DNA from 3 places in the Clostridium sp. 19966 genome. Region 1 is predicted to be linked to each of the others. Evidence: a T-box and tRNA genes for the amino acid it is inferred to sense, from the RefSeq annotation. Region 1 holds a T-box; the other regions hold tRNA genes.
What was found. The T-box of region 1 lies ahead of serS (serine--tRNA ligase). A T-box ahead of a tRNA ligase gene usually reads a tRNA of that ligase, here a tRNA-Ser.
Positions count from the first base shown of each region.

Region 2: it encodes a tRNA-Ser, which carries the amino acid that the T-box ahead of serS (serine--tRNA ligase) is inferred to sense. The anticodon was not compared.
Region 3: it encodes a tRNA-Ser, which carries the amino acid that the T-box ahead of serS (serine--tRNA ligase) is inferred to sense. The anticodon was not compared.

Region 1 covers NZ_JACTOJ010000011.1:5,842-16,425, forward strand. The annotation lists gene tet (tetracycline resistance ribosomal protection protein) at 1-1,172, shown strand, start outside; gene IAI10_RS12545 (GH39 family glycosyl hydrolase) at 1,268-2,749, opposite strand; gene IAI10_RS12550 (helix-turn-helix domain-containing protein) at 2,908-3,780, shown strand; T-box leader at 3,897-4,103, shown strand; gene serS (serine--tRNA ligase) at 4,171-5,448, shown strand; gene IAI10_RS12560 (ATP-binding cassette domain-containing protein) at 5,724-6,728, shown strand; gene IAI10_RS12565 (ABC-2 family transporter protein) at 6,712-7,512, shown strand; gene IAI10_RS12570 (ABC-2 family transporter protein) at 7,496-8,293, shown strand; gene IAI10_RS12575 (MATE family efflux transporter) at 8,552-9,904, shown strand; gene IAI10_RS12580 (SDR family oxidoreductase) at 10,011-10,584, opposite strand, start outside.
Region 2 covers NZ_JACTOJ010000024.1:61,069-71,652, forward strand. The annotation lists gene IAI10_RS19720 (hypothetical protein) at 50-1,021, opposite strand; gene IAI10_RS19725 (hypothetical protein) at 1,173-2,066, shown strand; gene IAI10_RS19730 (DUF350 domain-containing protein) at 2,110-2,313, opposite strand; gene IAI10_RS19735 (glutathionylspermidine synthase family protein) at 2,425-4,878, opposite strand; gene IAI10_RS19740 (hypothetical protein) at 4,885-5,172, opposite strand; gene IAI10_RS19745 (hypothetical protein) at 5,175-5,813, opposite strand; gene IAI10_RS19750 (hypothetical protein) at 5,810-6,001, opposite strand; gene IAI10_RS19755 (P-loop ATPase, Sll1717 family) at 6,200-7,768, shown strand; tRNA gene IAI10_RS19760 (tRNA-Ser) at 8,007-8,097, opposite strand; tRNA gene IAI10_RS19765 (tRNA-Ser) at 8,132-8,222, opposite strand; gene IAI10_RS19770 (DUF1667 domain-containing protein) at 8,403-8,660, opposite strand; gene IAI10_RS19775 (FAD-dependent oxidoreductase) at 8,673-10,067, opposite strand; gene IAI10_RS19780 (transcription repressor NadR) at 10,090-10,584, opposite strand, start outside.
Region 3 covers NZ_JACTOJ010000045.1:4,753-15,336, reverse strand. The annotation lists gene IAI10_RS23390 (EAL domain-containing protein) at 1-1,740, opposite strand, end outside; tRNA gene IAI10_RS23385 (tRNA-Ser) at 2,058-2,147, shown strand; RNA gene ffs (signal recognition particle sRNA large type) at 2,159-2,423, shown strand; gene dnaX (DNA polymerase III subunit gamma/tau) at 2,653-4,278, shown strand; gene IAI10_RS23370 (YbaB/EbfC family nucleoid-associated protein) at 4,429-4,767, shown strand; gene recR (recombination mediator RecR) at 4,871-5,467, shown strand; gene IAI10_RS23360 (YaaL family protein) at 5,680-5,952, shown strand; gene IAI10_RS23355 (pro-sigmaK processing inhibitor BofA family protein) at 6,050-6,307, shown strand; gene IAI10_RS23350 (hypothetical protein) at 6,563-6,970, shown strand; gene IAI10_RS23345 (BlaI/MecI/CopY family transcriptional regulator) at 7,857-8,237, shown strand; gene IAI10_RS23340 (M56 family metallopeptidase) at 8,256-9,917, shown strand; partial or broken gene IAI10_RS23335 (peptidoglycan-binding protein) at 10,009-10,194, opposite strand; gene IAI10_RS23330 (GH25 family lysozyme) at 10,285-10,428, opposite strand; gene IAI10_RS23325 (hypothetical protein) at 10,466-10,584, shown strand, end outside.

The DNA of each region.
Region 1 (10,584 bases):
AAATAGAAAGAACAAATAATAATGGAAAAAAGGTTTATTTAAGATTGTTTCAGGGAGAAATAGCTGTAAGAGATAAAATACAAATTCCTAATGGAGATATTGTAGAAAAGGTTAAAAAAATAGAACTCCTAAAGGAAGGAAAGCATACCGAGAGCAGTAGAGTAGGTGCAGGAGATATAGGAATATTATATGGACTTACAAGCTTCAAGGTAGGAGATTTTATAGGAAAGCCTAGTTTGACAATGAAGAAGGTATCTATAGCAAAGCCAACTTTCAGGATAACTGTTTCGCCCATGGATGTTAGCAAAAAGGAAGAGCTTTTTAAGGTGTTATCTTTGCTTGCGGAAGAAGATCCTATGCTGGAGCTTGGCATGGAGGATAGGAGCAAAGATATTTATGTTAATCTATTTGGAGAAGTTCAAATGGATATACTCAGCGACCTATTAGAAGAAAACTATGGTATAAAAGTTGAGTTTTCTAATATACAGACTATATATAAAGAAACACCTATTGGTGTAGGAGAAGCTGTAATGCATATGAATCAAGGCTTTAATGTTTTCTGGGCAACAGTTGGATTAAAAGTAGAACCTTTAATGAGAGGTGAGGGACTAAAATATGTTTCAGAGGTATCTATAGGCTCACTGCCAAAATCTTTTCAGAATGCTATTGAGGAAGCAGTAATAGCTACCAGTAAGCAGGGGTTGCTTGGATGGGAGGTTACAGATATGAAGGTTACTCTCACTTACGGGAAGTTTTCCAGTGTTATGAGCACTCCTGCAGATTTCAGAAATACAACTCCTATGGTATTTATGGAAGCTTTGAATGAAGGAAAAACTAAATTATTGGAGCCTATTCAGGAATTTGAGCTTAGGATTCCTCAAGGAGTGTTAAGCAAGGCTGCCTGGGATCTAGAAACTATGAGAGCAAGCTTTGAAAATCCAACAATCCAGGGAGATGAGTTTTTTATAAAAGGGCTTATTCCTGCAGAAAACTCTAAGCAGTATAATTTAAAAATAGCTTCCTACACAGAAGGCAAAGGTATGTTTTTAACAAGATTTTTTGGTTATAAGGAATTGCCAGAAGGCTTGGCTAAAACAAGAGAAAAGACAGGTTATGATCCTTTAAACAAAAAGGAATATCTGCTTCATAAGTTAAATGCTATAAGAGATTGATGAGAAATAGATATAAAAGCGGGGACTTATTTAAAGAAATCCCCGCTTATTTTAAATTCACTGGAGAACTCTCACAGTTTAGAACAGGAATATGCTTATTCTATAGTGACAAGACAAACATCGTTCTGCTTCATGTCAATTTCATATATAAAAGCTTCCTCTTCTTTAACAAAAATATCTTTCTGCATAACAGGCAGTCCTGTAGTTTTTGAATTTAATAATTCAATCTGCTCCTTTGTCATGGTTCCATCGCAAGCTACATTTAAAAATTCAGTATATACATCATTTTGCTCATAGCCAACTTTATATATGGATAAAAGATGCTTACCTGGCTTAAGGTTAGATAAATTAAGCTGAACCTTGTCTGCAGGAAGGGAAGGCAAATCCTTTTTATAATATATTTGATTTGAAAGTTCCTTTTGGTCGCCGCAGGTATAATTCCAGAATAGAAGCTGAACTCCTTTATCATTCCTACATACCCAAGCATCTTCATCCTCACATTGAAGCTCTAAATCACCTAATTTGTTTAGATATTTATAGGCAAAGAAGGAAGGCTTTTTTAGTCCTTGCACATTTAATAATCCAAAACCCCCATGAAAATGTGTTTTTGGTGGACCCGGTTCTTCAAAAATATCGGAAAATACCCAATAGGACATTGAGTCAACTAGGTTCTCACAGCGTTTTATTTTGGATAATATATATGCAGCGGAATGATAGGAATCATGTACAGGATCATTTGGAGAATAGGAAGTGCTCCATTCCGTAAAATGTATCTCTAAATCAGGGAAAGGAGAGTTTTTTACCTGTTCATGAACCTTTGCAATATCATCTGTTACAGCTTCTGGCTTTGGATCAAGAAAAAGCTGCTGCACTCCAAATTCATCAAAATAACCATTTACTCCATAGGTATGAGTTGATACAAAATCCACAGGAACTTTATTATTGCAGCAGAAATCTATGAATTCTGTTATCCAGCCGCAGCCTGCAGTAGCGGGACCGCCTACTCTGTAGTCTTTGGATATATTTTTTATAGCTCTTGCAGTTACTTCATAAAGCTTGAAATATTCTTCTATACTTCCAGTGAAAAAACCATCAAGATTAGGTTCGTTCCAAACTTCAAAATACCACTTGCTTACTTCTTCATGACCATATCTTTTTGTAAAATGCATTGTTAGCTCATATATTAATTTTTCCCATTTATCGTAGGACTTTGGAGGAGTTATATTACCCTTCCACCAAAATACAGTTTCTGAACCGCTGGCTAAGGCTTGAGGCATGAAGCCTAATTCTACAAAAGGTCTCATACCAATACTTAAAATATAATCATATAAAAGGTCTACATACTGCCAGTTGTAAACTGCATTTCCTTCACCATCTTCACTATATATCCCCATATCATCATGCAGCAAACCATGAAAGCGCAGATATTTAAAATCACATTCATTTTTAACAATACTTAAATGTCTCTGCTGCTCTGCTAAAAGTCCTTCATAAGCACGTCCACAGCCTACGCAGGTGTTAAAGGTTTTGCTATGAACACCTTTTACGGCGTTAACATCGGCTTTTATTAATCTCATAATAAAAACATCCTTTCATAATAACGATAGTTTTGTAAAGGTTTTAATGATATTATAGTACATAAGAATAAAGTATTCCTTGATTTTTAAGCCTAGAAACAGCATTATATAGACATAGAATAAGCTATCAGCATATCCATAAAAAAAGAGGTGAAAAAATGGAATATATGTATTTATACTATTTTGCTAAAGACACTGAATTTCCTTTCTTTATACAATTTGGACAGCATGATATGGACATGCCTCTGCATCATCATGTGGATTTTTCAGAATTGGTGATTGTGCTAAATGGTACAGCTACTCATATTGTGAATTCAGAAAAATATTTTGTAAAAAAAGGTGATGTGTTTGTAATTAATGGCAATACCTCTCATGGCTATGAAAATACGGAGGAATTTAAAATCTGCAATATTATGTATAAACCAGAACATTTGCATAGAGTGGGAAATGATTTAAAGAAGTCCTCAGGTTATCAGGCACTTTTTGTTATCGAGCCATTTTTGGCTAAGGAATATAATTTTAAGAGCAAGCTTCAGCTGAATATATATGACTATGCCAAGATCAAAGAAATTATCTTTCACATGGTTAATGAATATGAAAGCAAATATCAAGGATATCAGACCATGCTTTATTCTCGTTTTATGGAACTGGTAGTTTTTCTATCCAGGCAATATGATATCATAAATTCAGCAGTAAAGGATAATGTAATAAACCTAGCTAAGGCAGTGGCATATATGGAAAGCCATTTTCAGGAGTCTGTAAGTCTAAAGGAACTTGCTGATAAAGCGGAGTTTTCCGCAAGGCATTTTAATAGAATTTTTAAGGAAAATTATAAAACTACTCCTATGAATTATATGCTTAGGCTGAGGATTCAATATGCTTGCTCTTTATTAAGAAAAAGTAAGCTTCCAATATCTGATATAGCTTATGAGAGCGGCTTTGAGGATAGCAATTATTTTACTAGGCAATTTAAAAAGATTATAGGCTTATCACCCAAAGATTACCGTTCTAACAGCAACTTTACTTACTAAGTTTTATGTCAAAATAAAAAAATTGTTTTTATATAACCCGCTTGAAAACATTTCGTTAATATGCTACTATAGTTTTAACAAATCTTAAATTTAATTTAAAATGGCAAAACCTTATAAAATAAGCAGTGATTATAAAAGCTTCGATTTTTCATTTCTTCAGAGAGCCGATGGCTGGTGAGAATCGGTGAAAGGAAAAATCTTTCCACTTTTGGAGCTGTCGGTGAGGAATCGAGAGGCTGGTAACCTTTATATTACTATGTCGAGAGGTTAGTGTTTTTACACTAACAATTTGGGTGGCAACGCGGATATCTTCCGTCCCATTTATATGTATGGGACGGGAGTTTTTTATTTTGCAGCAAAATATATTAATATAAATTAGGAGGAATAAGGATGTTAGACATTAAATTTATAAGAGAAAATCCAGAAGTTGTTAAGCAGAACATTAAAAACAAGTTTCAAGACAGAAAATTAGGCCTGGTAGATGAGGTAATTGCCTTAGATGCTGAGCTTAGAAAGGCAAAGCAGGAAGCAGAGACTCTAAGAGCTAATAAAAACAAGATTTCAAAGCAAATAGGAGCATTTATGGCTCAGGGCAAAAAGGAAGAAGCAGAGGAAGTAAAGAATCAAGTTACTGCTAATTCTAAGCGTCTTGCTGAACTTGAAATACAAGAAGATGAATTAGGAAAAAAGGTTAAGACAATTCTTATGTCCATACCAAATATAATAGATCCAAGTGTTCCAATAGGTAAGGATGACAGCGAAAATGTAGAATTAGAGCGCTATGGAGAACCTGCGGTTCCTGATTTTGAAATTCCATACCATGCTGAGATAATGGAAAAGCTGAATGGTCTAGATTTAGACAGTGCTAGAAAGGTTGCTGGTAACGGCTTCTATTACCTTATGGGAAATGTGGCTAGACTTCATTCCGCAGTCATTTCTTATGCGAGAGACTTCATGATAAACAGAGGCTTTACTTACTGCATACCTCCTTTCATGATAAGAAGCGAAGTTGTAACAGGGGTTATGAGCTTTGAAGAAATGGATGCTATGATGTATAAGATAGAAGGGGAAGATTTATATTTAATCGGAACCAGCGAGCATTCAATGATTGGTAAGTTCATAGATACAATACTTCCAGAAAGCTCACTTCCTCACACTTTAACCAGCTATTCTCCTTGCTTCAGAAAAGAAAAGGGAGCTCATGGTATTGAGGAAAGAGGAGTTTATAGAATTCATCAGTTCGAAAAACAGGAAATGGTTGTTGTGTGTAAGCCAGAAGACAGCATGATGTGGTACGACAAAATGTGGCAGAATACAGTAGATTTATTCCGTTCTTTAGATATACCTGTGAGAACTTTAGAGTGCTGTTCTGGCGACCTAGCAGATCTTAAGGTAAAGTCAGTGGATGTAGAAGCTTGGTCTCCTAGACAGAAAAAATACTTTGAGGTAGGAAGCTGTTCAAACCTAGGGGATGCTCAAGCTCGTCGTTTAAAGATCCGTGTAGATGGGGAAAGTGGAAAATATTTTGCTCATACACTAAATAACACTGTGGTAGCTCCACCTAGAATGCTTATTGCGTTTTTAGAGAACAATTTAAATGCAGATGGTTCTGTAAATATTCCATTGGCATTGCAGCCATACATGGGTGGTATGACAGTAATTAAATAATAGAATAATGTATTAAAAAAATGTTGATATAAAACTTGAGTTTGTAAAATTTGCAATATATGTTATAATAATCAGGAGAGTGTATCTAGGGTTCCGATTGAAAAATGTCAGGTCCGAGCGGTACAGGATAAATATCTACACTTTTAGGAAAAAAGCCTGAAGGATGAGTCTCAGCTTTGAGATTTATTCTAGGGCTTTATTTATTTTCAAAAAATTATGGTTCGTGAAAAAGCGACTATAAGATTTTGAAAAATTTCATTATATGGGGGGATTCTATGAATATTATTGATGTTAAGGGGCTTTGTAAAACCTTTGAGGTAAAAACTAAGGAAGCAGGCTTAAAAGGCAGTGTAAAATCTATATTTTCGCCAACTTTTAGAAAAATTCAGGCGGTTAATGACATTTCCTTTAAGGTAGAAAAGGGAGAAATACTTGCTTTCATAGGTCCCAATGGTGCTGGAAAATCTACCACCATTAAGATGATGACAGGAATATTATATCCAACTTCCGGAAGCATTGAAGTGATGGGGCTTAATCCTTCAAAGCAGAGGAAGCAGCTATCCTATAAAATTGGAACAGTTTTTGGGCAGAAGTCTCAGTTGTGGTTTCATCTGCCTCCTTTGGACAGCTTCAATTTGCTAGGAAGCATCTATGACATAAACAAAGAAAAATTGAAAAAGAGAATTGAGTTCTTGAAAGAAATTTTTGAGATAGGTGACTTAATGGATGTACCAGTTAGAAAGCTTTCTTTAGGACAAAGAATACGTTGTGAGATTGCAGCTTCTATGCTTCATGAGCCTGAAATTATATTTTTTGACGAACCAACCATAGGTCTAGATGTAGTGGTTAAACAGAAAATAAGAGAGCTTATCTTAAAGCTGAACAGGGAAGAGAAAACTACCATCTTCTTGACCTCTCATGATGCAGGAGATATAGAACAACTCTGCAAAAGAGCCATAATCATAAATCATGGAGAAGTGGTGTTAAATGAAACAATAAATGAGTTGAAGCATGATTATCTTAATAAAAAGATTATAGATATAAAATATGATGAGGAGGTAAGACTTGATAACAAAAAGCTTAATATCATAAAGCATGAAGGCTCTGCCTTAAAGGTTCAGGTGGAGACCTCTAAAGAAGATATAGATGAAGTTATAACTACGCTTATAAAATGTGGAAAGGTCAATGATATAACAATATCAGAGCTTCCTCTTGAGGATATAATATCCTTCATTTACAAGCAAGGGACAGGTGGTGAGGAATATGCATGCAATCCGTAAGTACAGTCAAGTCACCAAGATAACTATGGCAAATAGCCTTGTGTATTTTTGGAACTTCTTAAGTAAAAATATATTTTTTGTATTTATAATGTTTATATATCTGATGTTATGGAGAAATATATATGCTCAAAAAGGTACAGCACAGATTGGGGGCTTCAGTTTAAATGCAATGATATGGTATCTTGTATTTACAGAGCTTGTCACTCTTTCAAGAACAGATTTGCACCTTCAGGTTAATGATGATGTTAAGAGCGGAAATATAGCGTACCTTTTGAATAAACCATATAATTATGTTATATATTGCTTTTCTTATTTCATGGGCGAAATTGGTATAAAGCTTTTAACTAACTCTATAATTGGATTTGCTATCGGACTAATTTATGCAGGAGCTTTAAAAAATTTCAGCTTTGCGTATTTGCCCTTTATTATCATATCCTTACTGCTTGGCTGTATAATAAACTTTTTCATATATTTGTGTCTGGCCTTAACAGCCTTTTGGTTTGAGGATAATAGCGCCTTCTTTTGGATTTATTCAAAGCTTATATTTACTTTAGGTGGAATGCTAATGCCCATAGAGTTTTTCCCAGGGTGGCTTCAAGGTATTTCTCATTGTTTACCTTTTGCCTACGTAACATACATTCCTGCAAGGCTAGCGGTTAATTTTTCTTTTCACAGTTTTGCGGTAAACTTTCCTATTCAGCTAGCATATTTGGGGATATTTTTTGCACTTGCCATGTTTCTTTACAGAAAGGGGGTTAAGAATCTAAATGTTAACGGAGGTTAGAAAAAGCATAAAGCTTATGCTTTATTATTTTAAATTTAATATATCATCAGTAATGGAGTATAGAGCCAGCTTTCTTATTCAAAGCTTTGGCATGATATTGAACAATTCTGCTTTTATATTCTTTTGGTGGATACTTTTCAGCAATGTAAAAAATATAGGAGGTTACGGCTTTCAAGACGAAATGCTTTTATGGGCTGTGATGTCTTCAAGCTTTGGACTTAGCTTTGTCGCTTTTGGAAATGTAAATTCCATCACAAGAATGATACTTAACGGAGAGCTGGATACTTACCTTTTGCAGCCCAAAGATCCTCTTTTAAATATCCTTTGCTCCAAAACTGTAGTGTCGGCTTGGGGAGATACCCTGTATGGAATAATACTTTTCATTCTCATAAAAGGCTTTAACCTAAAAAGCTTTTTGTTGTTTTTGATGTTTTGCATCATCGGCGCCCTGATTTTTTCTTCTGTACTGGTATTCTTCCACGCACTAAGCTTTTACACTGGAAATACTGAAGGATTAACACAGCTTGTAACGGAATTTCTCATAAGCTTCAGCATATATCCTGAAGGAATATTTTATGGAGTTGTAAAATTTATCTTATATACAATAATTCCCGCAGCTTTTATTGTGTATATTCCTGCAGGCATCATAAAGGAGTTTTCATTTCTCAGGTTAGGAGAAGTTTTCGGTGTAGCAGTATTATGGATAATCATAGCTTATACAATATTTTATAGAGGACTAAAAAAATATGAATCAGGTAATTTGATAGTGAATAAACTATAGACAATAATGCTTTTAGACCTGATATAAATCTAATATGCATTATTTAAAGTTTTTGGAGATACATTATATTATTAAAACTTAATTATAATACAATAAAGTGTATAATAAATGACATGGATTTTTATGATGTATGTAATATAATAAATAATATTTGTATTACAAGCTTTAATTAAGTTACAGGTACTTACTGAATATGAAAAATATAATAATTAACAAATGAACTTTCAATAATAATTACTAGAAAGTATGAGGTAAACTATGGCTTCAAAATATTTACATGATATGACAGAAGGAAATGAAATTTCTCTTTTGATAAAATTTTCTTTGCCCATGTTAGTGGGAAACATTTTTCAACAATTTTATAACATAATTGATTCTGTGGTAGTAGGAAGATATATAGGTGCTAATGCATTGGCGGCAGTAGGAGCTACTGGTTCTTTAAACTTTTTATTCTTCTCTGTATGCATGGGTTTGTCCGTTGGAATAGGCATCATTATTTCCCAGTACTTTGGTGCAAAGAGGGAAACTCAGGTAAAAAGAGCCATTGCTAATTCCATTTATGTTATTGGTGCCGCGGGCATAATCATGAGTATTATAGCCGTGGTTTTTGCAAGGGATATTCTGCAAATTTTGAGAACACCTGCAGATATTATAGATGATGCTACTGTATTCTTAAGAATCGTATCTGGAGGAATGATAGCCGTAGCAGCTTATAATGCTATATCTTCAATACTTAGAGCCTTAGGAGATTCAACCACACCACTGATTTTTTTGGTGATATCCTGTGGCGTTAATGTGGTTTTGGACTTGATATTTGTGCTGAAGCTAGGCCTTGGGGTAGCAGGAACAGGGTATGCAACTATTATATCTCAAGCAACTGCAGCCTTGGGCTGTATTATATTTGCAATGACAAAAAATCCATATTTTAAATTAAAGAAAGAGCATCTAAAGCTGGACTGGCCTATTGTTGCTAAGTGTGTAAAAATTGGTGTTCCAGTAGCAACTCAGAGTTCCATGATAGCTGTTTCATTGGTGGCATTGCAGAGTGTTGTAAATGGTTTTGGAGAAATAGCGGTGGCAGCATTTACTGCTACTAGCAGAATAGAGCAGCTGATACAGCAGCCTTTTAACTCTTTAGGTGCAGCTCTGTCCACATTTTCTGGACAGAATATGGGCGCAAACAAGATTGACAGGGTTAAGAAGGGATTTCATAAAAGTATTTTTATAGTGGCAGTATTAAGTATAGTGGCACTTTTAGCAGCACAATTTGGAGGACGTCTAATCATAGAATTGTTTGTAAAGGATGAGGCGGTAATAGCTATGGGAGCTATGGCTTTAAAAATTACTAGTTGTATGTATTTTCCACTTGGCATGATCAATATTACAAGAGGACTATTAAATGGTACAGGAGATGCAGTATATGCTATGATTAATGGTTTTATAGAGGTGGTAGGAAGAGTAGGATTTTCTAGCGTACTTGCTATGATCCCTATTTTTGGAGTTTGGAGTGTTTGGATAACTACCGGACTTACTTGGGTAATTACTGCTATTGCCAGTGTGATACGATATAGGCAAGGCAAGTGGGAAAGTAAGTCTTTGGTGGCACATTGATGAAATAAAACCTCTCTTCGTCAGATATGGTAGATTAATCTCTGACGAAGAGAGGTTTTTAAATTATTCATCAAATATTGTTATTAAAAGCAATTCTTTTGGATTTCTAAACCATACCTCCATTAACGTAAATGGTTTGACCATTTATCCATCTAGCTGGACCTGCTAAGAAAGAAATTACTTCTGCAATGTCTTCAGGCTTTCCTAAACGTTCAATAGGGTTCATTTTTGCCATACGATCAATTGTCTCAGCATCCTTTCCTTCAAAAAATAGTTCTGTTGCTGTTGGTCCAGGAGCTACTGCATTTACGGTAATATCTCGGCCACGGAGCTCTTTTGCAAGTACAAGACTGATTGCATCAACAGCGCCCTTGCTAGCAGTATAGGCAGCATAAGTAGGCAATGCAAGTTTTTTTACTGAAGTTGAAAGATTAATAATAGCACCTCCAGATCTTACCCGGCGTGCAGCTTGTTGATCAACAACAAAGGTACCACGAATATTTGTACGAATTATTTGATCAAGCTTATTAAGATCAAAATTAGCAATTGTATTAAGCCCCATAATGCCAGCTGAGTTAACTACAACATCTACTCCGCCAAAGTTTTTCTCTGTTATATCAAAAAGCTTGCCGACTGCAATTTCATCACTTATATCTGTTTTAACAGCAATTGCCTTTCCT
Region 2 (10,584 bases), on a different contig from region 1:
CTAACAAATTGTGTATATAAACAAGAGCCTAAAAAAATAGCCTACTAAATTAATAAGCTATAGTAAATTCATTTATAAACCCCGAAGCTTCATAAAAAGCTTCACTAATTTTTTTAGTTGAAAAATCGTAGTAAAATACAGCATTGCTTCTAACTATCTGCTGTGCATTCTCATCAATTATCTTAAATTCTTTATTACTTCCCAAAAAGTAAAAGCCCTTTTCCTTTGGAGAGAATAAAGCCTTTGATATTTTCAATGAATTTGTTGATTCTAAAACTACTGACTGCTGCCTTTTTTCAAAATCTATTAAATAAATTTTATAATCAAAGGGACCAAAAGAAACTGAAACTAAGGCTCTACTTCCGTCTTTAGAAACTGAGCTTCTTTTTATAAAACCCTTAATTTCAAATAATTCTTTTTCCTTTTCACCTTCTTCATTGTACTGGACTATTTTATGAGTTGGAAGCTTTGATAGGTTAGCTTCAAGCAATTCCTTTTTTGATCTCTCTATGGTATATAGCTTGTGATTAAAACTATTGTATTGAAGGTGGTATATATCTGAATCCAACTCCTCTTCATTGCATATCTTTATGCTATTTGAGGGCAACTTTAAAATAGCCAAATTGTTGTTTTTATGTTTCTTCTCTCTGCATCTTAAAAATATTTTATCTCTCCCTATATCAAATATATCTACTTTTAAATCCTTAGTGACTTTAGATATCCTTGAACTCGCTATATCAAATTTATACAATTCATTCTGTTTATCATCTCCTTTGTGAGTAAAATAAAGAGTTTTACAGTCCTTTGTTATCTTTCCACATGAATAATCATTATCAGCTTTTTTATAAATTTCCTTATATTTTTTATTAATCAAATTATATTTATAATAATGAGTAACTCTTCCCTCATTTAAAACTATTGTCATGATGCCATAAGCTTCTTCCTCTTTGATATACGAAAAACTGGTAAATATGGATAAATTAAAAATTACAATTACGGTTAATAATAAAATTCTCTTCATTCACATCTATTCCTCCCCATTTCAATTTTACATATTGTTTTCTAAAGATTAAAAAATTATGATTTTATATTCCTTGGCTATTATGGTTGTTGTAGTAAAATAACTGGGATGTTATAATTTAACTATAATTTTTTAGGAAGGAAGCTTGCTTATGGATAACTTCTATTTTGATCAAAACGCATTTCTAAGTGTTTCTAAATATGCGGACAATGTAACTAAAGATCTAAATGAATATAGAAAAGACGTTTATGCTTTTAAGGAAAATCTTAAATTAAGTCTAGCAGTTATGATAGAAGAAATGCTTCAAGAAGGTCTCAGCATAGATGATGCACTTAAAGCTACCATAGAAGAATGTGATAAAGATAAATTTCTTAAAAACCAAATTAAAGATTTAAAAAAGAAGGGTAAGCATCCAGAAAAAAAATACTTTAAAATAGCTCTCATTACCTCTATAATAGCTATTCTAATGCTTGTAGCTGGTTGTTTCCATAATTTTATTACTATAGGCTCTACCTTTTTTTCAAAATCTTATCCTATAATAAAAGATAATATAGGAACAAATAACGAATTAATAACCAGCAACATGGAAAACTCTCTTAAGAAATTTGTTGACAATAGGTGGTATGTAGAAGCAGGAGCCTTATATAGCTATGACACTTTTCATATAAACGATATTGGTACTGATTTCTCATATACTTATTCTTCAAAGCAGCAAAACATAAATAAATACTATTTTACAGAAAAAAAATCAAATTTTTTCTTCACTTATCGTACTCATCATGATTACTACACCGTATCTAATTCAGATACCACCGTGGATGCTCTTTTCAGATATAAGGTTTTTAGCTATGAATACTTCATGGTGGCTATTACTTTTTTATTGATTTACTGGATATCCTTTGGAATTGGAGCAAGCTATAATATGTCCTATGCAGGTTATCCGAAAGGCTGGATTGCTCTGGTATGGCTCTTAAATGTTTTTGGCTATATGATATTTCAATGCCGCTTTACCGAAGAAAGAAACAAGTATCCTATTATTATATAAGTAAAAAGCGGCATTACGCCGCTTTTAATATTTCCAATTATGTTTATGCTACCACATGACTTACTATCAAAGCTATTCCAAGTAACATTGCTGCAATAACTATTGCTACTGACAAATTATTTTTTTCAAGCTCCTTGTTGAAGTCTAGCGGAATAACCCAGTCAAACAATTTATAACCCACTATTAATATAACTATACCAAGAAATCCAAATAAAGCGCTTACTCCTAAATTTTTTAATAAATCCATATGTAATTCCTCTCCTTAAAAATAAATTTTGACTCTATTTTAAATAAGTGTTACTTTATAACTCTTACTTAAACTACATTTATTATAAATCCTGTATAAGGCTCAACCAATTTATTTCACATATATGGGGAAATAGTGAGCGAACCTATCCGTAACCTGGGTCCCTACTCTCGTATATATTCCTGCATATTCATCTCCCACAATAAAGGCACCAAATATGGGATACCCTATTTCTCTTTCACAGCCTAAGGCATTATAGTAATTAGAACTTATATGTGCCACATTTATTTTTTCCTGATATATATAGCCCTCTTCTGGTGCCTTATCAATTTCATGCTTAAACCTTACCCCTTCACCCTCTCTTCCAAGTAAAGGCTTTACGCAATAATCAAATTCTTTAAGCTTATCTGCTGTAAAATAGGTTTTAGGAATATACTCTTCAATTATGCATTTTTCCCTTTCATCGAAAAAGCCCTGGTTCAATAATTCATATATAAGTACAAATATGGCCTTATTTTGAGTTATTATGGTATGGGGTGGATTTATGCTTAGGGTTCCGTATTGAAAAGAATCTATAAAGCCTTTAAATTCTTCACTGCAGAACCAGTCCAGAGGATAGTATCTATATACTGCATCAAGTTTTTTACCATAAATATATACATGTCCATCCTTAACTCTGGCATCATCTATGCTTCCAATGACCATATCATAAGGTAAATCTGATACTACCTCCTTCACTATAGAAGTTGTATACCAATCCTCATAATAGGTGGAGGTTAAAAAGCCTATAGTTTTTATATCTTTTATTTTACTATAATCTGATATAATTTTCTCTATATTTTTCCTTATTTTATCTTTTAATTTTTCTGATGGATTTTTATAATCTATATTCAGCTTCTTCTTTATGATAGGTCCTAAAGCTATTTCTTCAATTAGTCCTGCTGGAGTTTCTGAATTGAACTCCAATAGCTTTAGTTTTCCGCCTTCATCTATGACAAAATCCATGCGTCCTATAGCACAAAGTACATCAGTGTATCCGCTTTTTATAAGCTTTTCTAAGCTCATATCGATACCTAATATAGGTAAAAATATGGCACTATTTTCAATGACTAAGGCTTGAGTTTTTTTTAAGATTCCTGCTATAGAATTAGCCGTATGCTTTATTTTTTCTTCCATATATTTCTGCATTATTACTGTATCCAAAGAGAAATATTCCCACATGCCAGTGTAGCCCCCAGTAAAGCCGTAGTTTATCATCGCCTCTTCATATACCTTTTTCCACAGAGCTTTTCTTCTATCAGCCTCTACCCAGGTCTTTATTGCAAAAGGCTTATCCACGGTGCCTATAGCCGTTATCCAAGTGCTATCATCGCTGGTAAGGTAATCCTCATTCCACCTTACGCAGCAGCCTGAAAATTCTCCCTCTATCATGTATATGCCAAAATTGCCGTAACATTCAAAGGGTGCTGTAGCATCAATGCTCACATACTTATAGGATATATCCTTTCTTATGCTGCAAAACTCTTGAACTATATGTAACTTAGAACTTCCATTAACATATTCTATTATCTGCTCCCATTCCTCTGAATTATAAAATAAACCTATGTATACTTCCTCACTATACCTTCCAAATACAGCTTTAATAACATATTTATCTTTATTTATAAGTAAATCCTGCTTATTTTTGTAAGAGAACATCTCCGTATAGGGTATAGCCTCTCTAACCGCCTGTAGCTCTTCATCAGTAAGCATATAAGTCTTACTTCTAGCCAGCTCCCAAAGGTATGCAAAAATACTCTTAGCCTGTCCAATTATCACTCTAGGGTCATTTACTATTACTACTTTTCCTCTATCATATAAATCCAGTATCTTCTCAATATCCTTTATTTCATAAAAAAACTCTGTAGGGTAAAGCCTGAGTATTATATCAATTTTTGATTCAAAAGCTAATACCTTTTCCTCTTTAACATATAAATTCTTAGGTCCAACAATTATGCAGCTTATTTTTTCTGTATCCAGCATATCCTTAAACAAATGTGCTAGGTTATGCTCTTCATAGTGGCAAGGATCTATAAGTATTCCCACATTTATTTTCTCGTGCTCTGAAAAATAAGCTTTGACTATATCATAAAAAGAATTTTTAAATTTATCCTCAAATTCACAATTAGGGTTGTATTCTAGCTTCTGTTTACCTGTATATAGAATCTCTCTTTGGGCACAGGGCTTATCATAGTTAAATTCAGAATAAAAAATCCTTCCATCCTCTTTTATGAAACCATCATATCTCGTCCAAAATATAGGCGTTAATTCATGGCTCATAGAAAATAATTTCTCTCTATAAGGAAATTCATCTATATAATTTTTAAAATAGGCATGCTCATCATTTATACCTTTAATTATTTTAAGTACAAGTCCATGCAGAGTTTCTCCATATTCCTTAAGACTTTGAAGTTTTTCTTTTTCAATATAGTGAGGCACTGGAGAAAAAATTTCATTTTCTCTTCTTGAACTTATCATAAAGTATTCAAAGAGCAGCTTTTCAACTAGTTCTCTATGCTTTTTCATAATCTTTTAACCTGCTGAGCTTCCGCCGTGGGCTCCAGAATAACCTGAAGAACTGGAATGACCGCTAGACCAAGTTCCACCATCACTGCTTTTAGAAGAAGACCCTGAATTATAATACCATCCTCCTCCGCTTCCCCCAGTATAATTCTGCTGCTGCTCCTCATCGTCATCCTGAGGCTGCTGTTTTTGGCAGGCAGTAAGCCCTAAAGGATTTACTACAACTAAAGCTACTGCCAAAGCAATAGCAGAAGCTTTATTTGCTTTAAGAAGATTTTTAATTTTATCCCTATCCATTTTCAGACACCCATCTCCAACATATATTTTTCTATAAGGAATTTATTATCTTTTAAATAATTTAAGTAATTTAATATATCTTCTTTTTCTTTATCTACACTCACATAAACAATTTTTTTATATCCTAAGTTCTTAAGCAAACCTGCCTCAGGAAGCACTTCATCTGATACCTCATACTGATTGTTAAAACCCTTTAAGTAAGCTTCCTCTTCAAACTCTCTATATCTATAGTAATCTAAAATAAAAGCATATCCTTTTGGATCTATCTCTTTTAATTTATTACCGCATACCACTAATGCATTTACAAAATCCTTAGAACCCACTAAACCATAATCATGCAGCAGCATGTTAAAAGTCAAAATAGGCTTTATAGCTAAATTATTATTTATAAAATAAGCTAGCTTTATTGCTTCACTATCTGGAAAATCTAATAAGAAAATAGTTTCTTTTTCATCATATTTCTTCAAAATGCTGCATACTTTATAATAAAGCTCAGAGCTAATATTACTTTCATCTAACTGAAATTCCTTATAATGTTTAGCGGTAGCAAATACACTTGTTCTTACATAGCACTCAAAATAACCTGCATTGCTAAGCCATTTGTGATATAGCTCTAATAAGTTAACCTGCTCTAATCTCAATAAAGGTACTCTCCTTTTTTATAGGTTATAGAGAAGATCTTGTCCAAATTAAATATTTGAGTATATCCCTCTGAATCCAATATTTCAATATATTTTTCATTTTTTTCTACCATATTACCTTTTATAACCGCATCTGGCTTTTCTCTATACCAAGAATCAAAAGAGACATAAAGATTAAATTCATTCATAGTACTACCCCTCAAAATAAATGATTATATTCCATATATATTACATCATTATTGAAGCGTTGTAAATATATTTCAATACTGATCATATTATGTTTTCGGAAAAAATTAACAGATTGTTTTTATTATTTTATTGTAAAAGCTTTTCTTTACTAATATAATTGTTATATACCAATACTTATTTTTAGGTTGGTGAATTTTATGTATGATAAGGAAAAGGTAAAACTAAACCATATTTTTATTGGCTATGCTGATGGTGAACTTGAAGCTGAAAGGTTAGATTTTGAGAACATTTTTTACAAGGATGAAGATAAATATAACCAGATAGTTAATGATCCACATAAGTTTATATTGTCAGGTAAAAAGGGCACAGGCAAAACTATTCTTTCAAAATATATAGAAAAAGTAGAAGGTCAAAAGGGAGCTCTTTGCAAAATTATAAAATTGCAGGACTTTAATTTACAAAGGCTTATGGAGCTGGGTTATAGAAATTTTGAAGATTATGAACTAACTGTTTTCTTCAAATGGACAATGTTTTATGAAATATGCAAACTTATTATAGCTAATAGATCTAGTATTTTAAACTATTCAAATATATCTTCATACGAAAAATTTAAACATTTCATTAAATATTCTAATAATATAAAAAAAATTAAAAGCATATTCAAAATAAGATATCCATCAGGCAACTATTCAAAGGTTAACTTCACTACTTCCAATGGTTTAAAGGTTAGTAATGACTTAAACAACAAAATATCTGACTTTCTGAATATAAAATCTTCTATGGAGGATTCTCGAAGCATCACATCAGTTTACCAAAAAAAGGATTATTATCAGATTCTTCAAGAGATTGAGCAGCTTATCATTCCTTGCTTAAAATATACAAGAGTAATAATCATTTATGATGACCTAGATCAAATAGACAACAGCATTCTTGACAATAAATTTTATAACAGGCTTTTGATAGCTCTTTTAGAAGCAGCTAAGGACATAAATCACGAGTTTTGTGCATCAAATTCGAAAGGCTGCAAAATTATTACTCTCATAAGGTCAGATATATTGTCCGCACTTCAGATGAACTCCAGTAATTTAAATAAGCTAACCACAGATAGTGAAGTTAAGCTCTATTGGATAGATAAATACTTTACGGTGCCAGAAAATCATTCATTAATGAATTTAGTGCTTACAAAAATTCAAAATTCTGTTCCCGAATATAGTTCCTTAAATAAGCATGATCTTTATAGCCTTCTTTTTCCTGATAGTATTGATGGAAAAACAGTTATAAATTATTTACTGGATTACAGCTTCGGCAGACCAAGGGATATTATTGCTTACTTAAATATAATAATCAACGAATATCCTAACTGTACTTTTTTCGGAGCTAATCTTTTTAAAAAATGTAATGCTAAATATTCTAAATGGTTCTACACAGAATTATTGAACGAACTTAGCAATCATCATGACTGCTCTTATACTAAAGATTCTCTAAATCTGATATCAGATTTAGGACATCAAACTTTTGATTTTTCACTTTTAGAAAAATATTTCAATCAAAATGTAAAACAGTATCCAAATATTAACGATTTAAAGGAGTGCATAAATTTTTTATACAACTTTGGAGTATTAGGCAATAGCTGGCGTACTTTTTCATCAGTACCATCAAAAAAATATAGGTACTCCTGGTCCTATATAGATGATGACTACTCTTCAGCAAATTTTAATAAAAAATTTATTGTACATTATGGATTAAAAAAAATATTTTCTCTTTAGGCTAGTCAAAAAGGAATAAAGCACCAAGATTCCTCTTGGTGCTTATTACCGGGCTCAACAGTCCCAATATACCGGGCTCATTCGTCCCACCAATCAATGAATATAATAAATTTCTATAAATCGCATTATTGCAAACATAGTAATAATATATTCATCATATCTAAAATTGTTCCCAACATTTTTAACAAAATTATCTATAGAACTAAAAAAGTTGCTGCAAAACTTGCAACAACCTTTGTGGCGGAGAAAGAGGGATTTGAACCCTCGCGCCGGTTACCCGACCTACGCCCTTAGCAGGGGCGCCTCTTCGGCCTCTTGAGTATTTCTCCAAGTCCTACTAATATACAAAACTATAAAATTAAATGGCGGAAAGATAGGGATTCGAACCCTAGGTGCGGTTGCCCGCACGCCGGTTTTCAAGACCGGTGCCTTAAACCAACTCGACCATCTTTCCACGTCTGCATCAGACAAATAATATTATAACAACGGTTGAGCATTATGTCAACAAAAAAGTTTTTAATATCTATAAAATCTTTATTTTTTTTTGTTCTGTTTTAAATCAGTGTTGATTTTTACCCTGATTTAAAACTTCCTTCAGTTCGGAAGGCTATGTTTTAAAATATTCATATTATCGTTATAATTTTTCTATAGTTTTAGTGCATATTATATCCGCACCTGTATTAAGTATATTTTTGCACACAGTCTCTCCCATTCTTATGGGAATTCCTGCATAAAGCCTTCCCAAGGCCTTTGAACATTCAAACCAAAGACTTTTTTCTATTGGCTTGCTGCTTTTTACTGGTACCACCTTTACTCCTGAACTTCCTTTTATTCTAACAGTAGAAGTAAAAATTTCTTTATTATGATTCTGTTCAATACTATATTGAATCATTTATACCACTCCTCACATACTATCAAACTCTTTGATTCTATTTAGAACTATTTTTGATTTCTTAGAGTCCATTACTATATCCATCATAGGTTTCCCTGTTTCTCTTGCCAATATCTCAATAATTTTATTTATGCAATACGCTCCCCTACACCTTCCTACTATAGCACCTGTTCTTCGTTTTACACCCTCAACAGTTCTAGCTCCTAAAGGTCTCCTTATGGAATCCACAATTTCTCCTTCTGTAACTTTGCTGCATACGCATATCATTTTTCCGTACATACTGTCCATTTTTATTACTTCATTCATTTCTTCATCAGAAAGCTCCTTAAATCTGTACAAAGGTCTCCTTCTATCATTAAAGTCTTTCTTAGCTTTACAAGGAATATTATTTGTAATAGTCTCTACAACCATTGCAGCTATGTATGGAGTCATAGTTATCTCAGCATAGCTTTTTCCAGTAATATTTATGTATCCATTCCTTATAAAACTATCATCTATAATAATATTATCCTTGTAGTAATTAGATATATAAAAACTGTCCACTTTTTTTTCTTCATTTTCTTTTAATATATATTTACTTCTTTTTACTGATTCTTTCACATCTATAGGCTCATCCGTCTTTACATATCCTACCCCATTACCTAGAGGAGATTTAGTATATATTAATTCATCCCCATTTTCCATCATGCAAAATATATTATTTGAATAAAATTCTGTATTTTCTTTATTTAACAAAAAGTAATTTAAATATTTGTACTGATGAAATCTTGAACTTTTCTGAGTATAAATACTGTAGTTATCTACTGGAGTAGTATTAACCACCATCCTGCAGGTAAATTTGTTTTTATTTGTTGTAACTCTAACTCCCCTAGATATTTTTTCTATATCTATCACTTCTTCTTCTAATTTAAAAATAACACCGTTATCAAAAGCAACCTCTGCATATGCTATAGCCAGATCATAAGGGCATATCACCCCTGTATTAGGTGAGTATAAAGCCATCTTTACATCTTCGCTAATATTGGGTTCAATCTCCCTTATTTCATATCCTTTTAAAAGTCTTACATAATCCATTCCTCTTTCTATTGCCTTTTGATACATTTGCTCAATTTTAATTTCTCCGTTTTTCCCCTCGGCAATCATTAACGAGCCTTTTCTTTGAAATGGTATGCTAAATTTATTGCTTATTTCATCAAATTTAAGATTTCCCATAAATTCTAATTTTGCCATTAAATCATCCTTGCTCTCCATACCATCATATACTATAGCGGTATTAGTAAGGGAAACATCATCTGCTATATCATAATCCTTTTCAATAAGAGCCACATTTAAACTGTACTTGGAAAGCTCATAGGCAACCGCACAGCCTATGATTCCACCACCTAATATCAAAACATCATAATCCATGTAAACCCCTCCAAATCCTTCATTAATCCCTTGCTATAAACCCCTTTTTAGTGAGCTCTTCTATTACCCTCTCTATTATTTCTGCATTTTCTGCCTCTATGGTGTGCACATGTACTCCACCAGTAAGCTCTGATATTGGCTGAGCATTATATTTATTGAACCTCTCCATAAATTTATATACATCATTCTTATTTTTAATCATTAGCATACCTTTTATTTCACCATACACGCTATGCTCTACTATAACATCAATAATAGCCGCTCCATTTTCTACAATAATATTAAGCTCATTCTCGATATCTTCCTTTTTATGATTTACTGCAATAAGCCTTGTTATTGTATTGCTTTTTAGAACAGGCATTATATATCCGTTTGGGGTTGCTATTATGGTATTTCCTTCAGCCTTTAAAATAGCGATATCCTTAACTATAACCTGTCTGGTAACTCCAATTTCTTCTGCTAAGGAACTTCCCTTTTGTGGGTCATTGGAATGTGTTAATTTATTTAAAACGTACTT
Region 3 (10,584 bases), on a different contig from region 1:
CACAAAATGCCCTATAGGAATTATAAGCCCTGTCTCTTCCGCCTTTGGTATAAATTTTAATGGTGATATGATGGAACCATCTGGTTTAACCCATCTTATGAGAGCTTCCATACCTACTAAATGATTGCTTTCTACGTTGACGCGAGGTTGATAGTAAACCTGGAATTCATTATTTTTCAATGCTATTCTCAAGTCTCTATCTAGGTTAGCTTGCTCTATCACATTAAGTGAAAAATTTTCATTATATATTTGATAGTTGTTCTTTCCCAGACTTTTTGCACGGAACATGGCTGTGTCAGAGTTTTTTATTAAATCTTCTGAAGTATTTCCATGAGCAGGGTATATGCATCCGCCAATACTGGCAGTTACATAGATTTCTACCTCATCTATTATTATTGGAGAAGAAAGGCTTTTTACTATTTTCTCCATGAATTCAGATAATAAGGTTTCGTTATTTATATATCTCAGTACATATATAAATTCATCTCCGCCCCACCTGTATAGGGAAGAATTATCTTCATTTAAAGAGGAGAAAGTGAAGCATAATTTTTTCAATAATTTATCTCCAAAGCTGTGGCTCAGTGTATCGTTTATTGATTTAAAATTATCTATGTCCAGAAATACCACAGAAAAGTCTAGCTTATTACTGCAAAGCTCATTTAAATCAGTGTAAAGGGAGTGCATGTTAGGCAGCTCAGTAAGAGTATCTAAATATGCCAATTTGTTAACTTTTTCTGATAAGTTTTTTTGCTCGGTTATATCTGTATGGCAGCCTACTATTCTAACAGGATGTCCTGAAGAATCCCAACTTGCGCTGCCTGCATCAGATATCCAAATATAAGTTTCATCACTCTTTTTTATTCTATATTCGCATTTGTATTTATCAGAGATTTTACTAATGTAATTGTTAATATTTATATCAAAGATTTCTAAATCCTCAGGATGAATTAAGCTTCTCCAGGAAGTGTTCTTTAATGGTAATGTATGCTTAGTATAGCCAAGCATATTAGCCCATCTTTCTGAATAATAGAAATTATTGTTAGTTATATCCCAATCCCATATGCCATCGTGAGAAGAATTTAAGGCAAGTTTATATCTTTCCTCGCTTTGTTCAAGAAAGTTTTTATTATCCTGTAGTTCAGCAAACTGAACTTTAAGCTCATCTTCCGCAGCCAGAAGCTCTTCATAGGTAGACTCAAGCTTTTCATAATTGGACATTAATTCTTCATTAAGCTGCATATTTTCCAATTCGCTCGAAATAAAAGTCTCTATTGATTTTGCCAGTAATACCATAAAATCTATTATGCATTTCAATCTATTGCTGGATATATTATAAACAGAATTAATATTGTCTGAGTTATATATAGCAGCTGCTTCTGTATCAGTATCTTGATTATTGGAAGGGCTTACTGAAAATTCTCCGCAATATAAGTAGGCCAATAGATCATTCTTAGCGTATATAGGTATGTATACTGCGGTAAGGCCCATAGAACATTGGCTGCAGATAAATTTATCTCCAGGCTTTAATTGAGAGATAAACTCTTTAGAATGTTTAAAACAGCTTTTACAATCTGCAGTATCAATGGAACTATGCCAGCATGCGTTTTTTATATCTCTTTCAATCAATATATCGCCATTTAAATCTATAAGCATACAATTAATTCCACAAAAGTCATTAAATTTGTTCAAAAATACATTTAAGTCGTTTGAATTTATAAAATTGTATATTTTTAAGTTCATAGTACACCTCATGTTTGATGCAAAGTGTCGATTGTTGTACTAATTATAACATGAGGAAATACATTCCTCAATAAAAAATTTAGTATAAAACATCCGAAAATTAGCCAAATAATTACAAAATTAACGTTTTGCTTATAAAAGATACAATGCTATATAATTGATAAATTGTAATATTGTTGGTGTATTGTTTTTGCTTTTGGATAAAATTTCTCTATTGACTCAATACTGATAATTGTATATAATAACACTTGTCATTAAATTTCGTTAGTCATATTATGCTTTTTAAAGCATAGAAATATGGAGAGCGTGTAGGATATGGAGAGATGTCTGAGCGGTTGAAGGAGCACGCCTGGAAAGCGTGTGTAGGGGAAACTCTACCGGGGGTTCGAATCCCCCTCTCTCCGCCATTTAAACTTTGCCGTGCTAGATGGGGAGTTAGCGGTGCCTTGTAACCTGCAATCCGCTATAGCAGGATTGAATTCCTCACGGAGGCCCTAATCTGTAAGGTCTGGCCTGTAAAAGTGGCGTTGAGAACTGGGTCCCACGCAACGAAAATCTATGAACCCCGTCAGGTCCGGAAGGAAGCAGCGGTAAGTAGACACTTTCGTGTGCCGTGGAAAAGCCTGGTTTGAGCTAACTGTACAGGTAACGCTTATATGTTAGTGTCGATGTGAGGTGCACGGTTCAATTAAATAGTTAATTCAAAGACACTTGAAGAAGTGTCTTTTTTTTATGCATAGAAAGTGAGTTTTAGGGGAGCTGGAGACAGCTCCTTTTTTAGCCTTATAAGGTGCGGGAAGGTTCAACTAGATATATTCTTATCTAGTTATATGTAAATATAAAAAATTTAACTTAAGGGGCATTAATCTGCTATAATAATATTAGCTTTAAGCGAAGAAGAGGTGTATGAATATGTCTTATAGGGCTTTGTATAGAGAGTGGAGACCTAAGATTTTTGATGATGTAATCGGGCAAAAACATATTACTGTAACATTAAAAAATCAAATAATAAATGATAGAATAGCTCATGCATATTTGCTTTGTGGAACTAGAGGTACTGGAAAGACTTCTACAGCAAAAATAATGGCTAAAGCTTTAAACTGCACCAATTTAAAGGACGGAGAGCCATGCAATGAGTGTGAAGCCTGCAAAAAAATTAACAGCGGATTAAGTATGGATGTTACTGAGCTTGATGCTGCTTCTAACAACGGAGTAGATAATATAAGGGATATAATAGATGATGTACAATATCCTCCTCAAGAGCTTAAGTACAAAGTTTACATAATGGATGAAGTCCATATGCTTTCTTCGGGGGCGGTAAATGCATTTTTGAAGACCTTAGAGGAGCCTCCTAAAAATGTTGTGTTTATACTTGCCACCACCGATCCTCAAAAGCTTCCAATAACTATACTTTCAAGATGTCAGAGGTTTGATTTTAAAAGGATAAAAAGTGAAGATATATTTAGTCTTTTAAGGAAAATAGTTGAAGCTCAAGGGGTATATGCTGATGACAAGAGCCTTCAGCTGATCGCCAGAATATCTGATGGTGCAATGAGAGATTCTCTTAGCATATTGGATCAGGCTATATCCATGGGAGGAGGAAAAGTAGATTATTCCAGCCTCATAGGAATGCTTGGGCTTGTTACTAATGACAATCTTATAAAGCTTGTGGATGCATTTATAGATAAGGATATTGAAAGATCCATTCGAATAATAGATGAGATTGTTTTATCCGGTAAAGAAATAAACACCTTTATAAGAGATATTATTACCCATATGAGAAATCTGATGATAGTTAAGGTTAGCAATAATGCAGATGATATATTGGATATGTCTATGGAGAATATAGAACTTTTAAAGGATCAGGCCCAAAAGATAAGAATAGAAGAAATAATGAGAGATATAAATGTGCTTCAGGAAGCCGAAGAGCAGGCGAAATGGAGCAAGCAATCCAGAATCTATCTAGAGCTTGCAGCTATAAAGCTGTGCAAGGTGGAATTTGACACATCAAGGGAAGTCCTTTTAGCTAGGATAAATAGGCTTGAAGAAGCAATAAAGAGCGGCAATATAGCCGTGAATGTAATTGATGGCAAAGCTAAAGCTCCCAGAGCGGATTCCAAGAAGGATACTGCTCCAAAGGTAGAAAGGCAGGATACAAGAAAGCAAGAAATAGAAGAAGAGGTTAATACTGATTCTACAGTAACTATTGAAGATGTAAAGAAGGCCTGGAAGGATATTCTTGAGAGCTTCAAAGGAAGAAGGCAAATGATAATATATGCATCCCTCATGACTGGAAGGCCCTATTCCTGCAAAAATGGTGTAGTGGAGATATTGTACGATGAACAGTATGCTTTTAATAAAAACAGGCTTGAGAAAGAGGACAATAGAAAAATTGTTGATAGCGCCTTCAGCGAAATCCTGAATGAAAAGGTTAAAGTAAGATATGTTGTACAAGGTGGCGGAAAGCAGGAAAAATCATCAGAAGAATTGCTTATTGAAACCTTTGGAGAAGATATGGTACAAATAATAGATGATTAGGCGATATATTCTAAGAACAATAGTAATCTAATTGAATAATATATAGTAATATATAGTAAAGTATTATATAATAATAAATAGTTCTAAACTCAAGAGAGTTTATTTATGAATGGTTAAACACACTATATGTTTAATAAGGAGGATTTTTATATGGCAAAAGGTGGATTCCCAGGCATGGGAGGTAACATGGGCAACTTGATTAAGCAAGCTCAAAAGTTCCAGCAGCAAATGGAGCAGATGCAGAAGGATCTTGAAACGAAGGAGTTCACTGTATCTACAGGAGGCGGTGCTGTTACAGTTATCGCAAATGGTAAGAAGCAGCTTGTAGATATAAAGATAAAACCTGAGGCTGTAGATCCCGATGATGTTGAGATGCTTGAAGATCTTATCATAGTAGCATGTAATGAAGCTCTTAAGAGAGCAGAAGATGAAACTGCAGGAGAAATGAAAAAATTGACTGGTGGAATTAACATACCAGGAATGTTTTAATATAATAATGTATATTAAGGGTGTCTTTATGGCACCTTTAATATATTGTCCTTTACATGTTTAAGGCAGGATAAATTTTTATAAAGATAAGGATGTGAAATCATTGGATTTTTACCCGGTGGTTGTTGAGAAACTTATAGAAGAGTTTGCAAAGCTTCCTGGAATAGGCTATAAAACTGCTCAGAGACTAACTTTACATGTGCTTAATCAACCTAAAGAAGAGATAGAAGAATTTGCAAATGCTCTAATTAAGGCTAGAGGTACTATAAAATATTGCTCCATCTGCGGAAACTTTACAGATACGGATCCTTGCGCTATATGCAGTAATCCGAGCAGAGATAAAAGCATTATATGCGTTGTAGAGCAGCCAAAGGATATCATTGCTATGGAAAAGGTAAGAGAATATAACGGTGTGTACCACGTGCTTCATGGGAATATATCACCTATGGCTGGAAGAGGTCCTCAGGATATAAAGCTTAGAGAGCTTGTAGCAAGGATAAATGGAAGCGTGAAGGAAGTTATAGCAGCGACAAATCCTAATATTGAAGGAGAAGCTACTGCTATGTATATGTCAAAAATACTTAAACCTCTTGGAGTAAAGGTAACAAGAATAGCCCACGGAATACCAGTAGGCGGCGATCTTGATTATGCGGACGAAGTTACCTTATCAAAGGCTATGGAAGGCAGAAAAGAAATATAATCTAAAATTTCAATAAAATGTGACACGGGTAAGTAAAAGTAAACTCTAAAATTGTCAGCAAAAAAGATGTATAATATACATCTTTTTTTTATAACTTAGAATAAGTTTCCTATTTATGGCTATAATTTTAATAAGGAATCGTAGACAGGATACAAATTGGGAAAGGAGGAGTTACGTTAAAATCTTATAGGTTTTACGTAGCGTTATTAAAGGTGAACAAAGAAAAAATAGTTGATTTTGTTACCTCAAAAATGGACACGTCTATGGAGGAAAATGAACTTATAAAAGCCATAGAGGATAGCATAAATGAAATAGAAGCTGCGAGATCTTTTTTTAACTCAGTAAGTGATTCAAAACTTATAGATTACGCGATTTTTACTGAACAAGCTGCTACTGCTCGATATTCCTATCTTATTTCAGAGGCTAAAAGATTAAATATAAAAACCAAGCACATAGATATATTGAAAGAAATATCAGCTATATAAGAATACAACTTTATATTGAATTCATATATAAATATTTTTAGCATACAAATATAACGTACAAGCTTTTGGTTGTATAGAACTTATACGAGGTGGGAGTATGGAGGTAGCTATAGCATTCACAGCGGTACTTTTGTTAATAGTACTTATTTCAAATAAAAGATTTAATTTTTTATTTAAGTTTGCTGGAAAACTTATATTGAATTGCTTTTTAGGGGCTTTACTACTTTTGCTAATAAATTTTTTTGGTGCAAGCTATCAATTAAGTCTAGGTATAAATGCTGTTACAATTTTGGTCGCAGGTTTTTGCGGTATTCCAGGAGTAATTTTTCTAGAGATATTTAAATTTTATTTCTAAATATATTTGATGAACTCGGCTTGCTGAGTTCTTAATTTTTTTCATCGCTCTCTACTTTTTACTTCATGACCGTTCTTACCTATTTAAAAATTTCATGTTACGAATTGCAGTATATAAAAAGAAGGTTGCACTCATAGGATAAGTGAAATAAAATTAAGACATAGTCTTTCGAACTAAAGGTAGTTTTAAATCAGTGTAAAATTCAACACTGATTTAAAACAGAGCCTAATATAAAAGAAATTTTTAGGAGGAATTATGATAAAAATTAATGTTGATATATTTGGTGATCCTAACAAAGCTCCTGATGGTTCCTGCGGCGGATGTCACAAAGAAGGCATAGCTATAAAAGGGAAAAATGAAGAGTCTAAGGGATGCTCAAACTGCCAAGGATGCAGTGGGTGCAGCGGAGAAAACGGTAAGCAGACGCTTATTGAACAATTTAAGGATTTAGAAAGTTTTATTTCAAAAAGTGATGTAGCAAGCAGCATCAATTTAAGATTTCATGATATAAATAAAATAAATGTTCTGGATTATGATAATATAAGAATTCTTACAGAAATGGATTATGAAGCTCCCTTTGTGGTTATAGACGATTTGGTTAGATACTACGGAGCTATATCTACGGAGCTTATATACAGAGATGTAAAGGAATTGCTCGCATAAAATATAGCCATTTAAAAAAAGGTTATTGAACACTTAAAGTGTCAATAACCTGGGGGCTGTCGCACTAAGTAATTAGTGTACAGCTTCTTTTTGCAAAAAACAAAATCCCGCACTCGTAAGAGTAAGGGATTTTTTGTAAAATTAATGTATGACTAAATATATCAATTTACATAAAAATTATACTTTAAACGGTGGAAATTATCAATTAAAATTGCCACTAAATATTGATTATTTGATACCAGTTAATGATTCGGTGCGTTTGCTAAGTCAATTTGTAGAAAGGAACTCACAAAATATGTAGATAATAAAAAATAGAAAAGGATGATTTTATATGATAAACCATATAGAAAACCAGATTTTACCCATAATAAACAAAGATAAAAGTGTGATATATTCATCTACAAGTATTCCATTAAAACATTATTAAAACAGCACTAAGTTCTAAATATTAAAATAACTATCCTGTTAGAATTTAATATCAATAGGATAGTTATTTATTAGCTTTAAAAATAGTATCTATGAAAATCTGTATGCCATCTAAACTATTAGCTTCAGCTGTCATCGTTGTATGGTAACTCAATTATAACAAGGATTTATCCTAAATGTTTTTTTATTTTATTCAGTTGTAAAATTATTCAAGTATTTTTGCACCATTATAGTATAAGTATAAATATAGTGATTTTTAAATTAAATGGTTTATAACCATGTATAGGAATTATTGAAGAAGACGCTTGATTGTTAACTATTCCAATACATAAGTCAAAATCTTTCGAAAAGGCAGTTCTATTAATCCATGGTAATTATTTAAAAAACTACTTGACTTTTGCTTCTCACAAATGTAATCTATAACTATAGATTACATTTGTGAGAAGTGGAGGGAAATATTATGAATACAACCAATTGTAAAATATCAGATGCAGAGTGGATTGTAATTAAAGTATTATGGCAAGAACGAGAATTAACTTCTACTCAAATAATAGAAAGGTTAAGTGCTACTACTAGTTGGAAACCGAAAACTATTCATTCATTAATAAATAGACTTGTCAACAAGGGAGCTGTAGGCGTTAATAAAGAAGGGTCTCAGTTTAAATTTTATGCTATTTTAGATGAAAATGATTGCGTTATGGAAGAGACTAGAACGTTCTTAAAAAAAGTTTATGATGGATCAGTTAAACTCATGATTTCTAATTTTATTAATAATGAAAAGTTATCTGAAAATGAAATTGAAGAATTGCAGCATTTACTTAATAAAGGAATTAAGAAGTGAAAGGAACGGTGAAACGTAATGGATTTTAATAACTTGTTTAGGCAGGTTATAGTATTATCTATAATGGGAAGTATATTCGCAATTGCTATATTAGTAATAAAAGCTATTTTTAGAAAAAGGCTTAGCGGAAAGATTCATTATTACATTTGGTTTTTACTTGTACTCAAACTTATGATACCTTTAAATTTTCAGAGCCAGGTAAATCCACTCAATTTTATTAATAGAAATCCACAAAAATATGACATATCTTCATTAATAAATCAAAACATTCCAAGCATTACAAACTTAAATACCAATACTACTAATAATAAAGTACAAGGTAATATTGTTCAAAAGGATATTTATAAGAGGGCAATGCCTGTAAAAGGTACAACGAAATTTGATTTAAAAACTGTAGCTATAATTTGGCTTATAGGGGCTTTATTAATTCTAGCATATATAATTTTTACGAATATAATGTTATTGGTTAATATAAATAAAAGTCTAAAATGTAAAAGGCAAGACGTCGACAAGATATTACAAGAAGCAAAATTTAGAATAGGAATAACATCAAAAATATCAGTTATTTATGATAATGAAATAAAATCCCCTTTTGCATACGGAATTATAAGACCTAAAATAGTAATTTCAGAGCATATTGTTGATAAATTAACTTCACAAGAACTAAAATTTGTATTTTTACATGAATTAACCCATATAAAAAGGAAAGACTTAATAGTAAATATAATTATTATACTATTGCAGGTTATATACTGGTTCAATCCAGTAATAATATATTCACTATATCAATTTAAGCAGGATTGTGAATTAGCATGCGATTCCGCTATACTTACAATGTTAAATTCAAATGAAGTTAGAGATTACGGTCAAACTATTATTAATATGATTAAGATACTTTCAAAACCAAATCTGTTTGCTGGTACACTAGGGTTTTCAAATAGAAATATCAAAAGGAGAATAATTATGATTTCAGCATTTAATAAGAAGTCACTTACAGGTACTGCTATAGCTCTGTGTCTAGTATTTATGGTTGGCTGTTCAAGTGCATCAAAGAATCTAAGCAGCAATCTGAATAGTACTAATACTAATCAAAATACGACGAGTTCAAATACTTCTGCAAGTAACACAATAGCAACGAATTTTTCAAATTCTTCGAGTAATTCTAAACAAAATTCTAATTCACAAATCATACTACTTCAAAGTATTAAAAATTCAGCTTCACAAGGAAAGGTTATTAATTGTGATTTTGCTGTTTATACAACTTCTGTAGATGATTTGAAACAAAAACTCGGCAAAGCAGATAGAGAAGATTTTGTACCCCAGATTAAGAATAGTAAGTTCTACACTTACTCAAAATACAATTTGGTGTTTGGAGTTAAAAGAGACCAAGTTTTTGAGGTTAGATCATTTGACAATAAGTTAAGGCAAATATCTTTTTCAATGATAAATAAGTTTTTTGGTAATCCTGAATATAATGTAGTAATCAATGGCGAAAGAATTATAGGTTATACAACATTGGTTGTGAACAGTTCAACACGAGAAAAATATAAAGTTAAAATTGAATTTGTATTTTCAAAATCTGTAAAGGGTAATAGTAATCCTATATTGAATCATTACTTCATTTTAGATTCTCGTAGTACAGCAGATGATATGGCAAATGATCCTGGTATTGAATGGTAGAATATTGACGACTGTTACAATAGCAACAAAATATTGTTGTAACAGTCATTTTATTTAATAGTTTCTATACATTTTTGTCCAGTAACATACTCTAAGTTGCTGGACCTACAACTCCATCTGCTGTAAGACCATGTTTTGATTGCCAAGTTTCCACATATGATTTAGTTATATTTCTCAATATACCATCAACTGACCCGCCACAACGGAATTGTATATATCTTGTTGCATAATCATGATGAGGATATGGCACACCATCTGTAGGTCTTGAAAAAAATTTAATCTGAAGCTTCTTCTGTCATATTTGCATGCTATGGGTACTGAATACCTGCGTATCCTCTTGTATTTGAAGGTGAAGTACCAGGCTCTGCTATCCATATTCTGATATGGAACTATTTGTAGATGCAAAATGATAAAAACCAACTAATATACCAGCGGACTTGGCTGCCTTATATTGAGAGTCCATTAATCGATTAGTATAGGCCCCCCCCTCTGTAGCTTTTATATAGACCATTTGAATACCAATACTTCTTACAGAATTTCTTTATAATATGGGAGAAATATCAGGAGATGCTATATTCATCGATGGTACAAAGATAGAAACAAGTGCCAACAAATATACTTTTGTTTGGAAAAAAGCAGTTGTAAAAAATCTTAAGAAACTGCTTGC